3 regions of the Azospirillum sp. HJ39 genome follow, and region 3 is predicted to be linked to each of the others. Evidence: predicted binding sites of a transcription regulator. Region 3 holds the regulator's gene; each other region holds the start of a gene.

Region 1 (7,174 bases), on a different replicon from region 3:
GGACCTCCCATCCCCGCACGAGCAAGGAACCTCGCCCCCATAGCAACTGCCGCACTTCGTCTGACCGTCGCCACCGCATTTGCCGCAGCGGTCGTGATAGTGGTAGCGGAGCGGCAGTGCCTGGACATTGAAGCCATCCGCGAGAGTCCTGAGCTTGCCGATCGGATCCTTCCGGATGACCTCGGCCAGTGCACCGGAGGCATCGGGGGACACCGCTCTCGCCCCGCACTCCTTCTCCATCCGGGCCACCATGGCGGCATGGTCCCGGCAGTGGTTGGACCCTTCCGGGTTGCGCGCGCCCGTGCTGTCCTGGCGCTCGCTGGTCCAGCGGATGCCCACCTCGAGCCGCAGCCCGATCACGCGGTCAACCCGCGTCGCCGACACCACCTCCAGATCCCGTGCCTCGGCACCGTTGCCGTCGATCAGCCCACGGATGTTGGCGATCACCCTCGTCGTCAGGGCGTCGGTAGCGATCGCCTGCTTCGGGTCCAGGACGGTGGCAATAGACATTCGTGACCCTGGCTTTTTGGGGTGGGACCATGGGGAACGGGAGCGTTGAGACGCCTACTCAGGCCGCTTCTTGCCGATGTCGGTGACGTCGGTCACCGTGATGGTGTTGTTGTTGACGTCCACTTCGGAGATCTCGAGGTAGGCGGCCGCGTAGGTCCAGGTGGTGCCGTTCTTGGAGCAGAACACCCCGTCGACGCTCGTCCTGGTCCTCAGGGGATTCTTGAGCACCATCGAGGCCACGATGCAACCCGGCATGCTCCTGATCGGCTTGTCGTCGATGCCGACCGAAATCGTCGCGCCCTTGATGCCGTCCACGACCATCTCCTGCCCGTCGGTGCTCCGGCGAAGAGACAGGTACATCGCATACCGCGCCAACGTCTTGTTGATGACCTCGTCGCTCCACTTGTGGAGGCGCATCATCTTCGTCAGGTCCGCCTGCGCTCCCTTGTCCCACTCCGCGGCGAACCTCCGCTCCCCGGCGGCGGCGGGCTGCATGAAGGCAAGAAATCCCAGCATCGCGCACGCCAGGGCGTAGCGCGTCGTCGCGCTTCCCATTCCGAACTCCCAGGAGTTGTTAAGGTTAGATCCAGGTGGGCTTCAGCCCACTGACCCTGCCGTCACGGCTAGGGCTCGCTCCCGCACCGAGAGAGATCAGCAGGCAAGCACCACAATGAGGCGAGCTCCCTGGGAGCCAAGAACTACAAGGATTTCTGTTTTTGTATCAAGGATTTCTTGTTATTGCGGGACCGATTGGCCGCCTGCGCCCAGATGGCATCTCAGCGGAAGCCGAAACTTTTCACTTTTATATCAACATGATAACGGATAAAGAGCGGTAAATCACTCCCGCTGATGAAGGAGCGATGACCGTCAGACCCGCCCACGGCCTTCATGCACCGCAGGCTGCCCCCGGCCCCCCCGCAACGATGGCGGGCGGGCCTGGCTAAACCAGCAAGACACAGGCCGTCAGCCACAACCTCTTCTCCGACACGGCTCAGGCTTGCGCGCTGTCCGAAGTTGATCGGATGATGGACGTGGCCCTCGAAGAACTCGGCAACGAAGCAGCCGGTACGTCGGAAGGCCGACTCGAACGACACCATCAGCTTGCGGAGCGCTGAACCATGACGACGTCCCCTCTCCTCCGCTGCATTGCCTGGACCGGCGGCACGTCGGCGGCCATGCTCACCGCAGCCTGGGGCACCATGCTCGTCCTCGGCTCGATGATCGCGCCGATCTTCATGCCGACCGGCCTGCCGCCCTCGCACAACGACGTCCTGTTGCTCTGCGTGATCGGGTTGGCCGGATTCCTGCTGACCCTCATCTGCGTGGGTAGGATCGCCGTCGGCGCTACGGGTTATTGGCGGTCTTGGGCCTGCCCGAAACATCCGCGGCTCGCTTGGCCAGCCGTTACTTTGGCGGCCGCGCTTGCCGTGACGGCAGCTGCTCTTCTGTAGCGGGTCGAACGGTGTTCCTGCGCTGGAGAGCGCCAGTGCCTTCAAACGGCTCCGTCGCCCTACAGGATTCCTTGTTCCCATAGCCGACACGGTCATCGAAGCCGACGGAATGTTGACAAGAACTCGTCGCAGCGCCTCGCAGAAGGGACACCCGCGTTAGCTGGGGCCGGGGTCAACCCGACGGTGCTGAACTGCCAACTCGATCTGACCGACTGCAATCTTCAGATCAGCAAGGTCCAAGGCGCGTGAGGCGGAAATCAGTCGTGTTTCCAGCGAGGCGCGCACCGGATCCAATCCTTGTTCTGCTTGGCTGCCGAGGAGAAGACTGTCGAGCGTTGCCCCCAGGGTCCTGGCAATGGTGACAAGCGTCTCCAGGTCGGGTTCGTGAGCGTCACGGACATAGTTGCCATAGCGCTGCTCGCTGAGCCCGCTTCGGCGTGCCACCTCGGCGTCGCTCAGCCCCAGCGCCTGGGCACGCGCCCGCAATCTTTGACCGAATCCTTGCATGGGACCGGTTTGCCGCGCCCCAGGCCCCTTGGTCCATACAGGTGTCCTTACGTTTCATAAAGGATTCCTGTGGTAGCAAGCTCGGGCTTGAGATCAGCCAGGAGTTAGGCGTGCGTAGGATCGTTCTTTGCGCGGCGTTGAGCGTGGTGTCCGCGCCCGTCTTCGCCTTCGACTGCCCCATCGGCAGGGGCGCCGAGATCTACGACGGGGCCCAGGGCGCGAAGCTGTATGCCGAGCCCCGGGACGGCGCGCCGGTCGTCACCAAGATCGATCCGGTCGCCGCCGTTGCCGTGCTGGAAACCAAGAAGGACTGCCGCCTGCCCAAGGGCTGGCTCCGCGCGGACCACAAGGACAAGAGCGGCTACGTCAGGGAAGCCGACCTGAGGCCGCGTGTGCGCTTCGGGATGCCCGAGTAATTTTCCATTCTCTGTTTACTAGCGATAGCTTCGAAGAGACGCACGATGCTGAAGATTAAGAAGATTTACGGTATTGTTGACAGCGTCGGAAATAGTATTATCAAAGGTAACATGACAAAATTCTATCATATATCTTTTCGAAAAGAAGACGGATCCATTGAGACTATAAATAATATCGAGGCATGCGGGCCTCCTCTTTCTTTTATCCAGCCGGGCGTCTGGGGAACATGGTACCTCTGGCGTGGAACAGTGATTGGCATGCGCTCAGAGGACGGAACCCTGCGAGACGCCGTCGGGGACGCCGTAGCCACCTACTGGCTCTGGTTCACTCTCGCATTTCTGGTTACGTCCCTGACGTTGGTGATCCCGGCCATCATGCTTGTCTGCGCACTCATAGATCGGCCGACGCCGAGCAGGGTGCGGGCGCTAATGACGGTTTAGAAGCGGCATTCTGGCTTCCCCTCACCGCTCAGGAGCCACGTTGAGGGCTGCGCATTTTCAACTTTCCATGCTGGTACTCCGCAATCGGGTAGAGGTCATTCGTGAAAAGAATTTCCGGAACTCTCGAGGGTTACGGCCCATCGGTCTCCCATCGCGGTGGGATGAAGTACAACTACATCACGCTCAGGCAGGACAACGGCAAGATAGTCAACGTCCCAGCCATCACAGCCTACCGGAACGTCGAGGCGGCGTTGTGCCGCCTCCTCCAGCGCCCGGAGGAAGGGCGCCGGGTGACGCTCCACCTCAAGGGATACCTCCTCATCTACGCGCTCGAAGAGCAGGGCGGTCCCATCCACTCGGACATCGATCTGATCCGCAGCAGTTGGCACGTCTCGCTCGGCCTCACCTTCGGCTTGCTGATTGTCGCCGCCGCGCTGATCGCGTTCTCCGTCGCCACTGGCGACAACGGATCCGCACAGGCTGGGTTCATCCTCTTCCTCGTCGGCCTCTTCCCGTTCTTCAAGTTCGGCGGCAGCGTGGCCCACTTCTGGCCGGGGCCCGGCACGGCGGCCCTCCACCGCAGGTCTCTGTAGCCCCGGCCTGCGGCAATCATCTGGTGGAAGGCGACCGTTCCACCTCGGCGCGGTCGCCCCTCCTGGCCTCTCGGCTGCCCTGTTCTGCGCCCTGCGAAATCAGCCCGTACCGTCGTCAGGCTAGACGCGCATTTGTGATTAGCTCAGATTTTCTCGTGCTTCTTCAGTCACTTAGTCAGAGAAAACCGGTAGAATCATTGACTCTAAAGGACTTCCGGGCGCCCTCGGCCCCGTGCCGGAGCGCAATACCAGCTTGCCGATGACATGATTCCCGGTCTGCCACGACCGCTCGGGGAGCACCCCCCAGGAAGCTGGCAATAATCCCATTCGACGGCTGGCGCGCGAATGCCCCGCCTGCCTTTCCTCTATGCCAAGGCATGTCCGACGGGACGCGGCCGACGGAGGGCCATGCAGCCTTGCCGTACTGGTTGAGGGGAGCACGATTTCGCAGGCTCCGGACCGAATGACGTGAACCGTTGACTGGGGCTACATCTGAGATAGGTGACGCATAGCCCCCCTACGGGACGGTATGTAGAGGTGTTCTGGGACGGCTTGCTCGGCATAATTCCAACCTATATTGTCCCGGGAAATATTCGCTTCCGCATCGGCAAATAACCTCTTGCGCTTCTCTGCGGGCTGACCGACCATAGTTACATAGACGGTCTATTGGGGTGGCCGGTGAGCGTAATCCACTGAACCCCTCGTAGCCGTCCATACTAGGCGCAAACTCTCAGTACGGGATATCGATCATGGACCAGATCAACGAGAACACGCCAGCGCCGGGCGATCTTCTGGAGATGACGTCGGCGATCGTCACCGCCTACGTCGGCAGCAACCACGTGCAGGTGCAGGAACTCCCGGACCTGGTGAAGGCCGTTCACGCCGCCCTTGCGGGGGTCGGCAAGCCGGAGCACCGCGAACCCGAAGCGCCGCTGACCCCGGCCGTCCCGGTTAGGCGATCCATCACGCCCGACTACATCGTCTGCCTCGAGGACGGCAAGAAGCTGAAGATGCTGAAGCGTCACCTGCGGTCGACCTACGGCATGTCACCCGACGAGTACCGGGCCAAATGGGGCCTGCCGTCGGATTACCCGATGGTGGCGCCGAACTACGCGGAGAGCCGCAGCAAGCTGGCACTCCAGATCGGCCTGGGACGCACGAACGGCCGGAGGCGTGGACGGGGTGTGGACGGTCAGCTGGATCAGGAAGCCGCCTGAATCATGGGAGGCCAGCCGTCGAAAAGGCGGCTGGCCTCCGGCACACGCAGGCCAAGGCCCGATCAACGCAGCCCGTCTACCCCGGTGCAATGCCCGAGTCGCTCGATACCCGGCAACCCGTCAGCGATGTTCCGCGCGCCCTCTTCGCCTTGCATCCCCGCGTCAGCTGGCTCCCCCGCATCCACCGTGGACGCCCGTTCACCGGCTTCCTGCTCGAGATCTGGCGGTTCGCGCCGGGATTCTGCTCCTGAAGCTGCCTCCATGTTCATCCCAGTGATACGGGGAAGCCTGACGCCGTTGCCTGAAATATGGACGACACAGGCTTGGCCTTGACTCATGTCCGTCTTATGAGGAACAAAAAGGGAACATAATCCTCCCCGGCCTGTCCTAAGAGACATGTATCCTGATCAGCCCCCTCGACCTGCCCTTCAGGACCTGCGTAACCGCATCCGCCAGTTGGAGCGCGGCGGGCAGCGCGTCAAGCGCGTGCTGCCGTTCGGGTTCGCTGAGGTCGACGATCGGCTGCCAAGCGGCGGGCTGGCGTTGGGGGCCATGCACGAGGTGGCCGAGGGCGGAGACCTGGGCGTGATCCACGCTGCGGCGGCCACCCTGTTCGTCGCAGGCATCCTGTCCAGGATGACGGGACCGGTGCTCTGGTGCCTGCGGGCATCGGACCTGTTCGCCCCGGCGCTCTCCCAGGTCGGCCTTAACCCAAACCGGGTCATTTACGCCGAAGCTCCGGACGAGAGGATGCTGCCTCTGCTGGTCGAGGAAGGCCTGCACCACCGCGGGCTGGCAGCCGTGGTCGGCGAGCTCGCCAAGCTGCCCATGGTGGCGTCCAGACGCATGCAGATCGCGGCGGAGCACTCTGGGGTCACAGCCATCATCCTGCGCCGGTGGCGCAGCCCAGCCGCGGCAGCAGCCGAGGTGGGCCAGCCTACGGCCGCCGTCACCCGTTGGCGGATCTCGGCCCTGCCATCCAGCCCGCTGCCAGCGCCGGGTATCGGCCGAAGGCGATGGCGGGTGGAACTGGTGAGGTGTCGTGGCGGTGGGACCGGTGAGTGGGACATGGAGGGCTGTGATGAGGAGGGTCGTCTCGGTCTACTTGCCAACCTGGCCGACGGATCGGCTTCGCGCCAGGGCACGCTCGTCGAAGAACCGCCGCGGCAGGCTGGGCTCCGGATCGGCGCCTGACGCCGACGAGCCGCCCGACAAGCCCTTCGTCATCGCGTCGACCGGCGCCCAGCGCGTCATCACGGCCGTGGACATGGCCGCCCACAGGCTCGGCCTGCGCCGGGGTATCCCGCTCGCCCATGCGCGGGCAATGGTGCCGGACCTAACGGTTGCCGATGCGGCGGATCCCGAGGCCGACGCCGAAGGACTGCACCAGCTGGCTCTGTGGGCGCTACGTTACAGCCCGATGGTTGCCGTGGACCCGCCGGACGGCCTGTGGATCGACATCACCGGCGCCAGCCATCTGGTCGGCGGCGAGCGCCCGCTGCTCGATGACCTGGTCGGCCGCCTCGCCGGAATGGGCGTCGCCTCACGGGCCGCGGTCGCCGGTACGCCGGGCGCCGCCAATGCCATCGCGCGCTTCGGCCACTGCCCGGTGTGTATAGTCGACGATGCGCTGGAGGTCGTGTCCACCCTGCCGCTGGCCGCCCTGCGGCTGCCGCCAGAGATGGCCATGGAACTACGACGCCTGGGCTTCGAGACCATCGGTGACCTGGAGGCAACACCTCGCGCGCCGCTGGCCCATCGGTTCGGCTCGCTGCCTGGCCGACGGCTGGACCAAGTCTTCGGCCGCATCGCTGAGCCGATTGTGCCTGTCGTCGCAACCGAAGCCGTCCAGGCGCGCCGCAGCCTGGTCGAACCCATCAGCACGGCTGAGGCACTCCAGGCCGTCATCGTGGCGCTGGTGACGGACCTCAGCGAGCAGCTGGAGCAACGGGGGCTGGGCGCCAGAACGCTGGACCTGCTCTGGCATCGGGTTGACGGCACGATGCAGGCCATCCGGGTCGGAACGGCCAAGCCGGTCC
Region 2 (7,174 bases), 1.2 Mb from region 3:
GCATCACCCCAGCCAGCCTGCTGGAGCCGGTGCCGCTGGGCATCGCGCTGGGCCTGTTCCTGGGCAAGCAGGCGGGGGTGTTCCTGGCGGTTTGGATCGCCGTGCATGTCGGGGTGGTCGAGCGGCCGGCCCGCGCCAGTTGGGGCCAGGTCTATGGGGTCGCCGTGCTGACCGGCATCGGCTTCACCATGAGCCTGTTCATCGGCACACTCGCCTTCGCCGATCCGGAGCACGCGGTCGCGGTGCGGCTGGGCGTGCTCACCGGCTCGCTGGCGTCGGCGCTGGTCGGTTACGCGCTGCTGCATGTCGCCGGCACGAGACGGGCGCGGGCGGCGGTGGCTGTGCGCTGAGCAGGTTTCTCCAGCCCGCCCATCTGTGGGCGGAGTCCGAAAACCTGCTTTGGGCCGTGGAACCCGCGGGGCCGTGGCGGGTTCTTCCCTTGCGGGAATTCGCGCGGCCGGCGCGGGACCGACAGATCGGGGGACACGCGATGATCGACGCCATCCGCACACGCCGACGCAGCGTCACGGAACCTCCCCCGCCGGGCGAAGCCCGCGGCTCGGTCCCCATCGACTTCCAGCGGCTGGAGCGGCTGCGCCGCCTGTCTCGCCTGATGGACAGCCGCTGGCGCATTCCCTTCACCCGCATACCGGTCGGCCTCGACGGCATCGCCAGCCTGGTGCCGGTGGCGGGCGACACGGCGACCGCGGTGGTATCCGCCTACATCATCCTGGAGGCCGCCCGCTTCGACCTGCCCAAGACGCTTCTGGCCCGCATGGCCTTCAACGTCGCGGTGGATTGGGCGCTCGGTTCCGTCCCGGTGATCGGCACGGTGTTCGACGTCGCCTTCAAGGCCAACCGGATGAACCTCGACCTGCTGCACGAGCATCTGGAGCAGCGTCTTGCCGGTGCTGCGGCGAGGCGGTAAGGCCGCGGCATCTGCGGTCTTGACGTGGATCAAGGCAGGGGCGGAGAGGCTGCGGCACTCTGTCGCTCATGAACGCCATCTCCGCCCCCCTGGCTCGCGCGGCCGTTTCGCCGGCCCCCGCCGCCCCGTCCCGTATCCATGGTGTCGATGCCGCGCTGCTCGCCAAATATGACGGGCTGCGGGTGCCGCGTTACACCAGCTACCCGACCGCGCCGCACTTCACGCCCGAGGTGACCGGCGACGTTTATGGCGGCTGGTTGGAAGCGGTCGAGCCGACGCGGTCCGGCTCGCTCTACCTGCATGTCCCCTTCTGCCAGAAGATGTGCTGGTACTGCGGCTGCCACACCAAAATCGTCGCGCGCTATGCCCCAATCGCCGAGTATCTCGGCCATATGCGCCGCGAGATCGCCATGGTGGCCGACCGCATCCCCGGCCGGCTGGCGGTGCGCCACATCCATTTCGGCGGCGGCACCCCGACCATGATGGCGCCCGACGATTTCGAGGCGATGATCGCGCTGCTGCGCTCGCGCTTCGACGTCGCCGCCGCCGCCGAACTGGCGGTGGAGATCGATCCCCGGACCCTGACGGCGGAGATGGCGGCGGCGCTGGGCCGCGCCGGTGTCAACCGCGCCTCGCTGGGCGTGCAGGATTTCGACGCCACCGTTCAGGAGGCGATCAACCGCGTCCAGCCGCGCGCCGTGACCGAACAGGCGCTGGCGTGGTTGCAGGAGGCCGGCATCGCCAGCGTCAACCTCGACCTGATGTACGGCCTGCCGCACCAGTCGGTGGAGAGCGTCACCCGTTCCGCCGAAATCGCGCTGGAGATGGCGCCCGACCGGCTGTCGGTCTTCGGCTATGCCCATGTGCCATGGATGAAGACCCATCAAAAGAAGATCGACGAGTCGGTGCTGGCCGACTCGCTCGGCCGCTGGGAGCAGTTCGCCGCCATCGCCGACACGCTGTCGGCCGCCGGCTACAGCGCCATCGGCCTCGACCATTTCGCCCGTCCCGGCGACGAGCTGGCGGTGCAGCAGGAGGAAGGGCGGCTGGGCCGCAACTTCCAGGGTTACACCACCGACGACGCCGAGGTGCTGCTGGGCTTCGGCGCGTCCTCCATCGGCGCGCTGCCGCAGGGCTATGTCCAGAATGCCGTCCCCTTCGACCAGTACGCCACCGCCGTCGAGGAAGGACGCCTGCCCACCGGCAAGGGCATCGCGCTGACCGACGACGACCGGCTGCGCCGCGACCTGATCATGCGGCTGATGTGCGACCTGTCGGTCGACACCGCCGCCGTTGCCCGCGCCCATGGGCTGAGCGAGGACGCCTTCGAGCCGGAGCTGGCCGGCATGGCCGATCTGGTCGCCGACGGCGTCGCGGTGGTGGAGGGGCGGCGCGTCCATGTGCCGGAAAGCGCCCGTCCGCTGATGCGCATCGTCGCCGCCCGTTTCGATACCCACCTGTCCAAGGGCGCCGGGCGGCACAGCCGGGCGGTGTGAGGCCGGTTGATTTGAAGACGGCGGGGCCTCTCCGCCGGTATCCCTGAAAAGAAAAGGCGGCCGGCGCCACCCGCCGACCGCCTTTCCCCGTGCCGCGCATCCGAACCCACAAGGCTACGCGGCAACCTCGTTGATGCCCTGCATCAATGTCCGCAGCATGTCGCCGCTGAGGCGGTTGGAGGTCACGCCGCCCGTCTGCTGCTGCGTGTTCCCGCCATAGGCAGCCCTCTTCTCCTCTTCCGAGACATAGCCGTCCTGGTTGGTGTCCAGCGGGTCGTAGCTGGTCGTGCCGCCCGCAGCCGCCGTGCCGCCCGAGGCCGACGACGACGAGGATGTCGAAGAGGACGTGGTCGACGTGGCGGCGGCGGTGGACTCGCTGTCCGAAGCCGCGGCCGTCCCGCTGTCGTTGGCGGGCGGCGGCGGGGGCGGCGGACGGTTGGCGTCGGCCTCTTCCAGCGCGCTGGTCAGCTCGTCTTCCGAGATCGATCCGTCCTCGTCACTGTCGAGGCTGCTGAACAGCGACGAGGCGTCGGTGTCGGTCTGCCCTGCGGAGGTCAGGGCGGAGGACAGTTCGTCCGCGCCGATGCCGCCGCTGCTGTCGCTGTCCAGGCTGGAATAGAGGTTCTGCGCGAACTGCTGCTGCATCGCGCCCGCCTGCTCCTGTGCCGCCAGCAGGGCGCTGCCGCTGCCATAGTCGAACTGGCTGGAGAAGGAACTGAACTCCGTCGCGTTGAGCGACCCGTCCTTGTCGCTGTCCAGGCTGCCGACCAGACTGTCGACCGCCGAGGAGAGCTTGGAACTGTCGGACGAGGCCGAAGTGCCTTCGAGCGCGCTCAGCAGTTCGTCCTTGGACAGCGACGAATCGCTGTTGGCATCCGCCTTGGAGAAGAATTTCTGGAGCGTCGCTGCGCTGCTGGAACTGCCGAGGGAGGAAATCATGGCCGGATGTCCCCGTGAGGTGCGCGGTCGTTATGGACTGCCGTCTTGGCGCGGACGTCCTGCGACTGTCTCGGGCGTCTCGATGGTCAAGATACGCGGAGCCGGGGCGGAGTCCTGCGCGGGGCGGATGTGGAAAAGATCGGGTTTCCGGCAAATTTCCAGACCCGGGCCGCCCGTCCCAAAAAGCGCATGGCGACCCTGGTTGCGCTGCGGTGGCGAAGAGGTCCCCGCCTCCTGTATGGTCGCGCCGAAGGTCCGCGGCCTTTCCCCGGCCCCCTTCGGCCTTCTGCCAAGCACCGATCCCTTCAAGGTGAGCGATGATCCGGCGTGTGCGTACCCTTCCGCTGATGGTGGCCCTGACCGTGCTGGCGGTCCCCGGCTGCATGCCGTATCAGCGCATCCCCAATCCGCCGGCCGTGCGCACCGCACCCGACACCGGGACCGGGCTGGAGCCGATCTATGGGGAATGGCAGGTGGACAAGCCGACCCCGCTCCATGCGCAGCCTTCCGCCGGGTCGGGGGTCGTTGCCACGCTGGGGACCGGGCAGGCGGTGACCACGCTGGGCAGGGTGCGCAACAGCGACTGGGTCGCGGTGAAGGCCGGCGGCTCCACCGCCTATGTCCGGCTGCATCTGCTGAGCTTGAAGGGCAGCACGCCGCGCGGCAGCCGCGGTACCTCCACCACCCTGGCGAAGCCGGCCGACAATGCCGGCCCGACCATCAAGGCCGCCCCGCGCGGCAAGATCGGCGCCACCCCGATCGCCAATTGATCGGGCGCCAACCGATCCGGCCGCTTCCGGGCATCCAACGGGACAGGAGTCTCAGACTCCCCCTCGGCAAGGCTTCGTGATAGAACATATCAGGAACATATGCCTGTCGAGAGGAGCTGGGTCATGAGCCTGGTCATGCCTGCCCTGCCGCCTTCTTCCATCCCCGCGGAGGTTGCGCCGCGCGACCGTGCCGGTGTGCTGGCCGATCTGCGGGCGCGCATCCGGCGGATGGAAGGGGCGGGCGGGGAGGGGGGGCGGACCCTGTCGTTCGGAATCGGGTCGATCGACACCCATCTGCCCGATGGCGGCCTGCCGCTGGGCTGCCTGCATGCGGTGGCGTCGGAGGAACCGGGGGCGGGTACCGGCTTCGCCGCGGTCCTGCTGGCCCGGCTGGCGACGCCGAAGGCGCCGGCCTTGTGGATTCTGCGTGGGCGCGACCTCTATGCCCCCGGTCTGGCGGTCTATGGGCTGACGCCGGACCGGCTGCTGGCGGTGCGGGCGGTGCGGACGGCCGACGCGCTGTGGGCGATGGAGGAGGCGTTGCGCTGCTCCGCCCTGTCGGTGGTGCTGGGCGAATTGTCGGGGCTGAGCCTGACCGCGAGCCGTCGGCTGCAACTCGCCGCCGAGTCGTCGGGCGTGACCGGCCTCCTGCTGGATTTGGGCGCAGGGGGAGTATCGGGCAGTCGGGGGGATGGCCGGCGGCCGGAAGGGTTGAGCGCCGCCGTCACCCGTTGGCGTCTGGACACCGCACCCAGCCTGGATGAAGAGGATGATGCGTTCCCGCGCCCGGCCGGAGGCGGCCTGCCGGGATTGGGGGAGCCGCGCTGGACCGTCGCGCTGGAGCGCTGCCGGGGCGGCCGGCCGGGCCGCTGGACCCTCGCCTGGGATGGAGAGGGCTGGCACGAGGCCGGAGACGACCTCGGGCGGAGCGGCGAAGACCGGCGGATCCTTTGGCCGACGTCCGACAAGCGACATGATCCTGTGTCGGATCTCCGCCCGGCGGCTGCCGGCCGCTAGGAGCCGGTCAGTAGCTGGCGGCCCAGTCGGGTTCGCGGCGGGCCGGCTGTTCCGACCCCTCCGGGTCGGTCATCCAGCGCGGATCGTCCGCGTGAAGCGGCAGCTGGCGGGCGAATTCCGCGCTGTCGGCATCGCGGCGCTGCTTCAGCAGGCGGTCGGCAAGGTGGGCGGGCAGCATGGCAGGTCTCCTTCTGAGCGCCGGATGGCACCGTGGGGCAGCCTGACAAGGCCGTTCCCGAGCCCACCCGTCGTCCTGTTTGCCTGGATTATGGATACGCAAGTTCCAGGCCAGCTGTTAAACGCGTCACACGAGGTCCATGACACACGACTAACTCTCTACAAACGGTTTATACGAACACACTTGAACCCACATGAACTCGGATGACACGGGGGGGATCTGTCGTACGCGCCGTGGCGGCGACCGCATTCCGATCCGCGATCGTCGTCCTTAGTGTGAGATGTGTTTCCTTCCGCGCCGTTCCAACCCATATTCGCGGCCAATCCTCTTCAAGGAATGCGTACCTCCCATGCACAGTGCCCCCGCACCCGACCTCTGCCCGAACTGCCTGAAACCTGAGCACCTGTGCATTTGCGAGGCAGTTCAACCCATCGACAACGGCGTCTTCCTGCTGATCCTGCAGCACCCGCAGGAAAAGCGGGAGAATCTGGGCACCGCCCAGATCGCCCATCTGCAGTTCGCCAATTCGATGGTGAAGGTCGGGCTGAGCTGGCCGGGCCTGAAGCGCATCCTGGGGCGGGAGGTCGATCCCAAGCGCTGGGGCGTGCTCTATCTCGGCCCGGTGAAGGAGGGCGGCGGTCCGCGGCCGGAGGTGGCGGCGGTCGACCGGGACGGCGTGCCGCTGCGCGACAGCGCCCAGATCCTGGACGACCTGGAGGGCGTCATCGTCCTGGACGGCACCTGGAGCCAGGCCAAGACCCTGTGGTGGCGCAATGCGTGGCTGCTGAAATGCCGCCGCATCGTGCTGAACCCGCAGTTCCGCTCGCTCTACGGCCAGGCGCGCAAGGAGCCGCGGCGCGACAGCGTCTCCACCCTGGAGGCCGGGGCCTTCCTGCTGTCGCGGCTGGAGAGCGACAAGACGATCCTCGACACCGCGCTGAAGCCCTTCTCACTGCTGCTGAAGAAGCTGCGCCAGCCCCGCCCGCGTCCGGCACCGTCGGGCGACTCCGCCGGGGGCGAGGGGGACGGCGAGGAGACCGGCGGCGGCGAGGGCTGACCTCCTTCGGCGCACCTCCTTCGATCGGTGGCGCGGCTGCAACCAACCGGCGGCTGCGCCGTTGATGTGGGTGAGAGGCCGGTGCCGAACCGGCCGAAACACCGCGCAACATGGAAGGAGACGCGCCATGCGAGGCATTCTGCTGTGGCTGGTCGGTATCCCGATCCCCATCATCATCCTGCTGTACCTGTTCAACGTCTTCTGATCGCGGCTGCCGACGAATGATTGCCGACGAATGATTGCCGGCGAATGATCGTCTGCGAACGGTTGACGGGGGCGCGGCGCGGGGTGCCAAATGCGGCCCCATCCCCCGCGCTTCCCCCTGCAACCGGACGAGAGTAGAGATGGCCAGCGATTTCGTTCCCTTCGGCCTGACCGTCTGCGGTCTCAGCGAGCTCTGCAATTTCGGCGGCGGCAAGGTCAGCCATGTGCTGTCCATCCTCGACCCCGAGATCGCGGAGCCGAGCGACTTCGGCGATTACGGCGAGCATGAGCGGCTGGAGCTGCGTTTCCATGACGTGATCGAGCCGACCCGCGGCCAGATCGCGCCGGAGCGGGCCGACGTCGAACGCATCCTGGCCTTCGGCCGCGACCTGCTGGCCGACCCGGTGGACTGCCGCCACCTGCTGGTCCATTGCCATGCCGGGGTGTCGCGTTCCACCGCCGCGCTGACCATGATCCTGGCCCAGGCCCGGCCCGAGCGCCCGGCAGCCGACGCGGTGGCCGCCGTGGTCGCCATCCGCGACAAGACCTGGCCCAACCTGCGCATGATCGAATTCGCCGACGACA
Region 3 (7,174 bases):
GTCCAGCCCCTCGCGCAGCAGGTTGATGCCAACCAGCACGTCATAAGCGCCGAGCCTCAGATCGCGGATGATCTCGATGCGCTCAAGCGTCTCCACGTCGGAGTGGATGTAGCGGACGCGCAGCCCCGCCTCGTGCATGTATTCGGTCAGCGCCTCGGCCATCTTCTTGGTCAGGGTGGTGACCAGCACGCGATAGCCCTTGGCGACCACCTCCTTGCACTCGCCGATCAGGTCGTCGACCTGGGTTTCGGTCGGACGGATGATCACCGGCGGGTCGATCAGGCCGGTCGGGCGGACCAGCTGCTCTGTGAAGACGCCGCCGGTGCGCTCCATCTCCCACGGGCCTGGGGTGGCGGAAACGAAGACGGTCTGCGGTCGCATCCCTTCCCATTCCTCGAACTTAAGCGGCCGGTTGTCCTTGGCGCTGGGCAGGCGGAAACCGTAGTCGGACAGCGTCGACTTGCGCACGAGGTCGCCGCGGTACATGCCGCCGATCTGCGGCACCATGACGTGGCTCTCGTCGACGATCAGCAGGGAGTCCTTGGGCAGATATTCGAACAGGGTCGGCGGCGGGTCGCCCGCGGCGCGGCCGGTAAGATAGCGGGAATAATTCTCGATGCCGGCGCAGGAGCCGGTGGCCGCCATCATCTCGATGTCGAAGGTGGTGCGCTGCTCCAACCGCTGGGCTTCCAGCAGCTTTCCCTCGGCGGCAAACTCCTCCAACCGGTCCTTGAGGTCCTTCTTGATCTGGGAAATCGCTTGGTTCAGCGTCGGCTTCGGCGTCACATAGTGACTGTTCGGATAGACACGCACCGCCTCCAGCGCCGCCAGCTTCTCGCCCGTCAGCGGGTCGATCTCGTGGATGCCCTCGATCTCGTCGCCGAACAGCGAGATGCGCCACGCCCGGTCCTCCATATGGGCCGGGAAGAGCTCCACCGTGTCGCCGCGCACGCGGAACAGGCCGCGGCCGAAGGCGGCGTCGTTGCGCTTGTATTGCAGCTCGGTCAGCTTGCGGAGCAACTCGGGCTGGGAGACAATCTCTCCCTTGCGCAAATCGACCGTCATTTCCGAATAGGTCTCGACCGAGCCGATGCCGTAGATGCAGGACACCGAGGCGACGATGATGACGTCGTCGCGCTCCAGCAGCGCCCGCGTCGCCGAGTGGCGCATGCGGTCGATCTGCTCGTTGATCGAGGATTCCTTCTCGATGTAGGTATCGGTGCGCGGGACGTAGGCTTCCGGCTGATAGTAGTCGTAGTAGGAGACGAAATACTCCACCGCATTGTTCGGAAAGAAGGATCTCATCTCGCCATAGAGCTGCGCCGCCAACGTCTTGTTCGGCGCCAGGACGAGCGTCGGGCGCTGCACCGTCTGGATGACATGCGCCATGGTGAAGGTCTTGCCCGACCCGGTGACGCCCAGCAGGACCTGATCGCGCTCACCCTGGCGCAGACCGGCGGTCAGCTCCTCGATCGCGTTCGGCTGGTCGCCCGACGGCGTGAAGTCCGACGAGAGGACGAATTGCTTCCCGGCTTCCAGCTTCGCGAGCGGCTTGGCGGGAATGGCGGAGAGGACTGGGCTTGCCATGGGACGGCATCCGGATCGGGAAGGAGGTACGGAACAGGAACCGATTATATGGCCGCCGCCCTGCCGTCTGTCGAGCCCTTGACCGCATCCCATTCCTGAGACGAGTGGCTAAATGTTCCATTTCCCGTCCCGCGAGGATGACGGGGGCTTGACGCGCGGCGGGAACCAAACTAGAACACGGGTCAACGTTTTGTATTTGTTCCATCTTCAGTCTGGCGACCGCCGGGAGGCATCCATGCTCACGCGCAAGCAGCACGAATTGCTGCTGTTCATCCACGAGCGGCTCGGCCAGGGCGGCGTCTCGCCGTCGTTCGACGAGATGAAGGACGCCCTGGGCCTGAAATCGAAGTCGGGTATCCACCGCCTCATCACCGGCCTCGAGGAACGCGGCTTCATCCGCCGCCTGCCTCACCGCGCCCGCGCGCTCGAGGTTCTGCGACTGCCCGAGGGGCTGGATGCCGCCCGGTCCCGTACGGCGTCCAAGCCGAAATTCCATCCCAACGTCATCAGGGGCGATTTCGCCTTCGTCGGCCGCGATGTGGCTCTACCCGCCCCGACTGCCGCGCCGGAAACGGTGCAGTTGCCGCTCTACGGCCGCATAGCCGCCGGAACGCCGATCGAGGCGTTGCGCGACAACAGCGCCTTCGTCGATATCCCGGTTTCCATGCTTACCGCCGGCGACCATTACGCCCTGGAGGTCTCCGGTGATTCGATGGTGGAGGCCGGCATCCTCGACCACGATACCGTCATCATCCAGCGCTGCGACGCGGCGGACAACGGCGCCATCGTCGTGGCTCTGGTCGACGAGGGCGAGGTGACGCTCAAGCGCCTGCGCCGCAAGGGCAACACCATTGCCCTGGAGCCGGCCAACGCCGCCTATGAAACCCGCATCTTCGGTGCCGACCGTGTCCGCGTGCAGGGCAAGCTTGTCGGGTTGGTACGGAAGTACTGACTGCTCGTCATCATGCGCATCCGGCCCTCCCCCGTTCGGCGGGGGAGGGCCGGATGCGCAGGTTCACCGCCCAGATCCCGACCAGGGACGCTCTCCCTGCCGACCGTCGGATGTCTCGATCCGAATTCCCTCGTCCGTGACCGTCAGCGTGTGCGCGCCTCCATGCCGCAGCGCCCAACGGTCGATCACCAGTCCGGCCCGGCAGCCGCGCGCCACCGCCGCCGTCACCACCGCGTCGGCGACGCCGCAATCCTCGTCCAGCGCATCCGCCAATCGCGGCAGGGCGATGATCTTCCTCCGCAGCCGGTACAGGCAGCCCCAGGCATCGCACGTCAGCGACGGGCCTCCTGCGCCGCCGACCCATCCGCCCGACGCCGGCCAGGGATCGGTCGCCGTCCGGTCACCATCCCGCTCCCTCCAGGTTTCGACGGTCCGTCCGCCGCCCTTGCCCGACGCGCTGAGACGCCCGTCCGGCATGCGCACCGCCACCACCGCCCCGTCCCCGGCGACCAGCACATCCGGCCGCGTCACCAGTGCCGGCGAGGCGAGGCCGGCCAGGATGGGCAACAGCCCGAGCCAGCGCCAGCGCCGCGTCCAGATGCAGAGCCACAGCCCGCCCGCCACCAGCGCCGCGAATCCTTCCACCGGCATCGCCGGCACGGTCAGGGAGGCCCAGGGCAACCGGCCGAACAGCTCCGCCGTCCAGATCACCGCCCGGTCGCCCCAATTCATGGCAATCACTGCCGGCGCCTCCGCCCCGAAGGGCATCAGCGCATAGGCGATCAGGCTCCAGGGCATGACCCAGAAGGACGTGATGGGAATCGCGATCAGGTTCGACAGCACGCCGTAGAAGGCGATCTGCTGGAAATGGAAAAGCGAGAACGGCAGGGTCGCCAGCGTGGCGACCACGCTGGTCAGCAGAATGCCGCCGACATAGAGCAGGCTGCGCACAAGCCATCCGGAATCGCGCCGTATCGCCGCCAGCCGCAGGCTGCCGCGTTCAAAGGCGGCGATCAGCCCCACCACCGCCGCAAAGGACATCTGGAAGCTAGGACCGAGCATCCCTTCCGGATCCAGGGCAATGGTGACCAGCCCGGCGAATGCCACCAGCCGCATGCTGAGCGGGTCGCGGTCCAGCATGATCGCTCCCATCACCAGCCCGGTCATCAGCACCGACCGCACCGTCGGCAGCGGCGCGCCGACCAGCATGGTATAGGCCAGCGCCGACAGGATGCCGAACAGCGCCGCGATCTTCTTGATCGGCCAGCGCAGCGCGATGTAGGGCACCGCCGCCAGCAAGGCCCGCACCACATAGAACAGGATGCCGGCGGCGATCCCGACATGCAGGCCGGAGATCGACAGCAGATGCGCCAGCCCGCTGTTGCGGAAGTCTTCCAGCGTCTCTTCGGGGATGCCGAACTCCTCACCGTTCAGCAGGGCCGTCGTGACGCTGGCCTCGACCGGATCGCCGATGGTGGCGGCAACCCGCTCCGCGATGGCACCGCGTGCCCGTTCGAAAACAAGGGCAACGGTGCTCCATCCGGTGACCGGCGGCGCTTCGATGGCTTCGACCGCGCTGGTGGCGAAGCCGACGCCTCCCAGTCCCATGAACCAGGCGCGGCGCTGGAAGTCGAAGGCCCCGGGTTCGGCCGGCGCCTGTGGCGGCGACAGGGTCGCACGCAACCGCACAAGCGATCCCGGAGCGGGCGGCGGGTGACGGTCGGACAACCGGATGCGCAGGGCGGCCGGCGTCTGCTCGGGCGCCAGCCGGCTGATCGACGGTGCATGCAGGGTCAGCCGCACCGCACCCGGTCGCCGCTCCACCGCCATCACCCGTCCGGTGACGGTCGCCGCCGTTATGCCGCGGGTCAATACCGGCGCCGCCACGCGCGTCGCATGGCCCTGCGCTACCAGGAATCCACCCACCATCGTCAACAGGGCCACCGTCACCGCCGCCGGCACGAAACGGCGACGCACGATCAGCAGCAGAATTCCAGCACCGCCCGCCGCGGCCAATCCGATCCACCAGGGCGGTTCCTGCATCAGCCCGAAATAGAGCGACGCCCCCACGCCGAAGGCGACCGGCAACCACAGCACCCAGCGTTCGCTTTCCGCCTCCGCAAGCGCCGCGAGTCGGCTTCGGATCCATGCCAGCGCACGACGCCAGCGCCCGCCGAATGACGGCGGACCATCGGTCTCCTCCTCCGGCCAGCCCGCGGCCGTCACCGGTAACGGATTCCAACCGCAGCAATGCCGCCCGCAAGCCTCTCCGCCATCCTCCATGCGCGCATCGCATTGCCTCCGAACCGGGTGGCTGTGTTAAACCACAGTGTCGTTACACCGGCGCATCATACCAGCGCCGAACCGGAAATTGAGAGACCGATGACCGTCGTCACCCGCTTCGCTCCGTCGCCCACCGGATTTCTTCACATCGGTGGCGGCCGTACCGCACTGTTCAACTGGCTGTACGCCCGCCGGATGGGCGGCACCTTCCTGCTGCGGATCGAAGACACCGACCGGCAACGGTCTACCGAGGCGGCGGTCGACGCCATCCTCGACGGGCTGAAGTGGCTGGGCCTGGATTGGGATGGCGAGGCGGTGAGCCAGTTCGGGCGGAAGGACCGCCATGCCGAGGTGGCGCACCGGATGCTGGCCGCCGGCAAGGCTTATCGTTGCTATTGCAGCCCGGAAGAACTGGAGGAGATGCGCGCCGCCCAGAAGGCTGCCGGCCAGCCGATGCGCTATGACGGCCGCTGGCGCGACCGCCCGGAGTCCGACGCGCCTGAGGGCGTGGCGCCCGTCATCCGCCTCAAGGCTCCGCAGGAAGGCCAGACCGTCCTCGACGATCTGGTCCAGGGCGAGGTCACGGTTCAGAATGCGCAGTTGGACGACCTGATCCTGCTGCGGGCCGACGGTACGCCGACCTATCTGCTGGCCGTGGTGGTGGACGACCACGACATGGGCGTGACCCATGTCATCCGCGGTGACGACCATCTGACCAACACCTTCCGCCAGATTCAGATCTTCAACGCGATGGGATGGGACCTGCCGCGCTTCGGCCACATCCCGCTGATCCACGGCTCCGACGGAGCCAAGCTGTCCAAGCGCCACGGCGCGCTCGGCGTCGACGCCTACCGCGACATGGGCTATCTGCCGGAGGCGGTACGCAATTACCTGCTACGGCTCGGCTGGTCGCATGGCGACGACGAGATCATCTCGACCGAACAGGCGATCGAGTGGTTCAACCTGGAGAGCATCGGCCGCTCACCGTCGCGCTTCGACTTCGCCAAGCTGGAAAATCTGAACGCCCATTACATGCGTCTGGCCGACGACGGGCGACTGGTCGGGCTCATCGCGCCGCGGCTGGAGGCCGAGTTGGGCCGCAGCCTGACCGACGCCGACCGCGACCTTCTGACGCTGGCGATGAGCGGGCTGAAGCAGCGCGCCCGGACCGTCGTCGACTTGGCGCAGAGTGCCCGATTCTATGTCGCGGCGCAGCCGCTCGGCTATGATGAAAAAGCGTCTGCTCTGCTGGATGAGAAGGGCCGTGGCCTGTTGACGGAGTTGGCTGCCGCCTTCGCCGAGGAGCCGGAATTCACCGCCACGGCTCTGGAAGCACGGGTCCGCACCTTCGCCGAGGCGCGGGGGGAAAAACTCGGCAAAGTGGCACAGCCGCTGCGCGCCGCACTGACCGGATCGACGGTGTCGCCGCCGATCTTCGAAGTGGCTGAACTGTTGGGCAGGGAAGCGACTCTTTCTCGCATCCGCGATGCAGCGGGTGCAGCATGAAGGTCATTTCCGTGCGTTGCCATCAGCCTGCCATGGAACTATGCTGCGCCGACGAAAAAAGGGCGCCAAGCCCGACCCTCAACGATAAGGACGTGCCGAGATGACCCAGACTGAGGACGGCAAGGATACCGTTACCCTCATCGACAACAAAACGGGCAGCCAGGTCACGATGCCGGTCCTGCACGGCGCCGTCGGGCCGAGCGTGATCGACATTCGCAAGCTCTACGCCGCGACCGGCTATTTCACCTACGATCCGGGCTTCACCTCGACCGGCAGCTGCGAATCCGGCATCACCTACATCGACGGCGACGAGGGTGTCCTGCTGCACCGCGGTTACGCCATCGACGAGTTGGCCGAGCATTCGACCTTCCCGGAGGTGTGCTTCCTCCTGCTCAACAACCACCTGCCGACTGCCGCCGAGCGCACGGATTTCGAGAACATCCTGCGCCGCCACTCGATGGTGCATGAGCAGCTGACCAAGTTCTACAGCGGCTTCCGCCGCGACGCACATCCGATGGCGATCATGTGCGGCGTCGTCGGCGCCCTGTCCGCCTTCTACCACGACTCGCTGGACATCAACGATCCGCAGGCGCGCAAGATTGCCGCGCACCGCCTGATCGCCAAGATGCCGACGATCGCCGCGATGGCCTACAAGTATTCGACGGGCCAGCCCTTCATGTATCCGCGCAACGACCTGTCGTATGCGGAAAACTTCCTCTACATGACCTTCGGCACGCCGTGCGAGCCTTACAAGGTCAACCCGATCCTGTCCAAGGCGATGGACAAGATCTTCATCCTGCATGCCGATCACGAGCAGAACGCCTCGACCTCGACCGTCCGTCTGGC

What was found. Region 3 encodes LexA, which represses DNA repair genes until DNA is damaged. Its sites were predicted from a motif close to ATGTTCTANTTTGGTTC; they were not measured.
Region 1: ABMY26_RS33870 (ImuA family protein) is a predicted target of LexA. The motif match lies at 5,488-5,504, and genes of this name have one in related genera.
Region 2: ABMY26_RS27155 (ImuA family protein) is a predicted target of LexA. The motif match lies at 4,216-4,232, and genes of this name have one in related genera.

What each region holds. Positions count from the first base shown of each region.
Region 1 covers NZ_CP167913.1:534,848-542,021, reverse strand. Annotated here, with positions in the region: gene ABMY26_RS33910 (hypothetical protein) at 1-510, opposite strand, end outside; gene ABMY26_RS33905 (hypothetical protein) at 565-1,065, opposite strand; gene ABMY26_RS33900 (hypothetical protein) at 1,629-1,961, shown strand; gene ABMY26_RS33895 (helix-turn-helix domain-containing protein) at 2,118-2,447, opposite strand; gene ABMY26_RS33890 (SH3 domain-containing protein) at 2,579-2,884, shown strand; gene ABMY26_RS33885 (hypothetical protein) at 2,930-3,325, shown strand; gene ABMY26_RS33880 (hypothetical protein) at 3,487-3,918, shown strand; gene ABMY26_RS33875 (MucR family transcriptional regulator) at 4,668-5,135, shown strand; gene ABMY26_RS33870 (ImuA family protein) at 5,532-6,329, shown strand; gene ABMY26_RS33865 (DNA polymerase Y family protein) at 6,217-7,174, shown strand, end outside.
Region 2 covers NZ_CP167911.1:2,900,600-2,907,773, reverse strand. Annotated here, with positions in the region: gene nhaA (Na+/H+ antiporter NhaA) at 1-350, shown strand, start outside; gene ABMY26_RS27175 (DUF4112 domain-containing protein) at 491-928, shown strand; gene hemN (oxygen-independent coproporphyrinogen III oxidase) at 997-2,424, shown strand; gene ABMY26_RS27165 (EF-hand domain-containing protein) at 2,539-3,363, opposite strand; gene ABMY26_RS27160 (SH3 domain-containing protein) at 3,693-4,133, shown strand; gene ABMY26_RS27155 (ImuA family protein) at 4,257-5,150, shown strand; gene ABMY26_RS27150 (hypothetical protein) at 5,158-5,328, opposite strand; gene ABMY26_RS27145 (tRNA-uridine aminocarboxypropyltransferase) at 5,678-6,385, shown strand; gene ABMY26_RS27140 (tyrosine phosphatase family protein) at 6,730-7,174, shown strand, end outside.
Region 3 covers NZ_CP167911.1:1,710,244-1,717,417, forward strand. Annotated here, with positions in the region: gene uvrB (excinuclease ABC subunit UvrB) at 1-1,587, opposite strand, end outside; gene lexA (transcriptional repressor LexA) at 1,823-2,539, shown strand; gene ABMY26_RS21365 (ComEC/Rec2 family competence protein) at 2,603-4,765, opposite strand; gene gltX (glutamate--tRNA ligase) at 4,922-6,328, shown strand; gene gltA (citrate synthase) at 6,429-7,174, shown strand, end outside.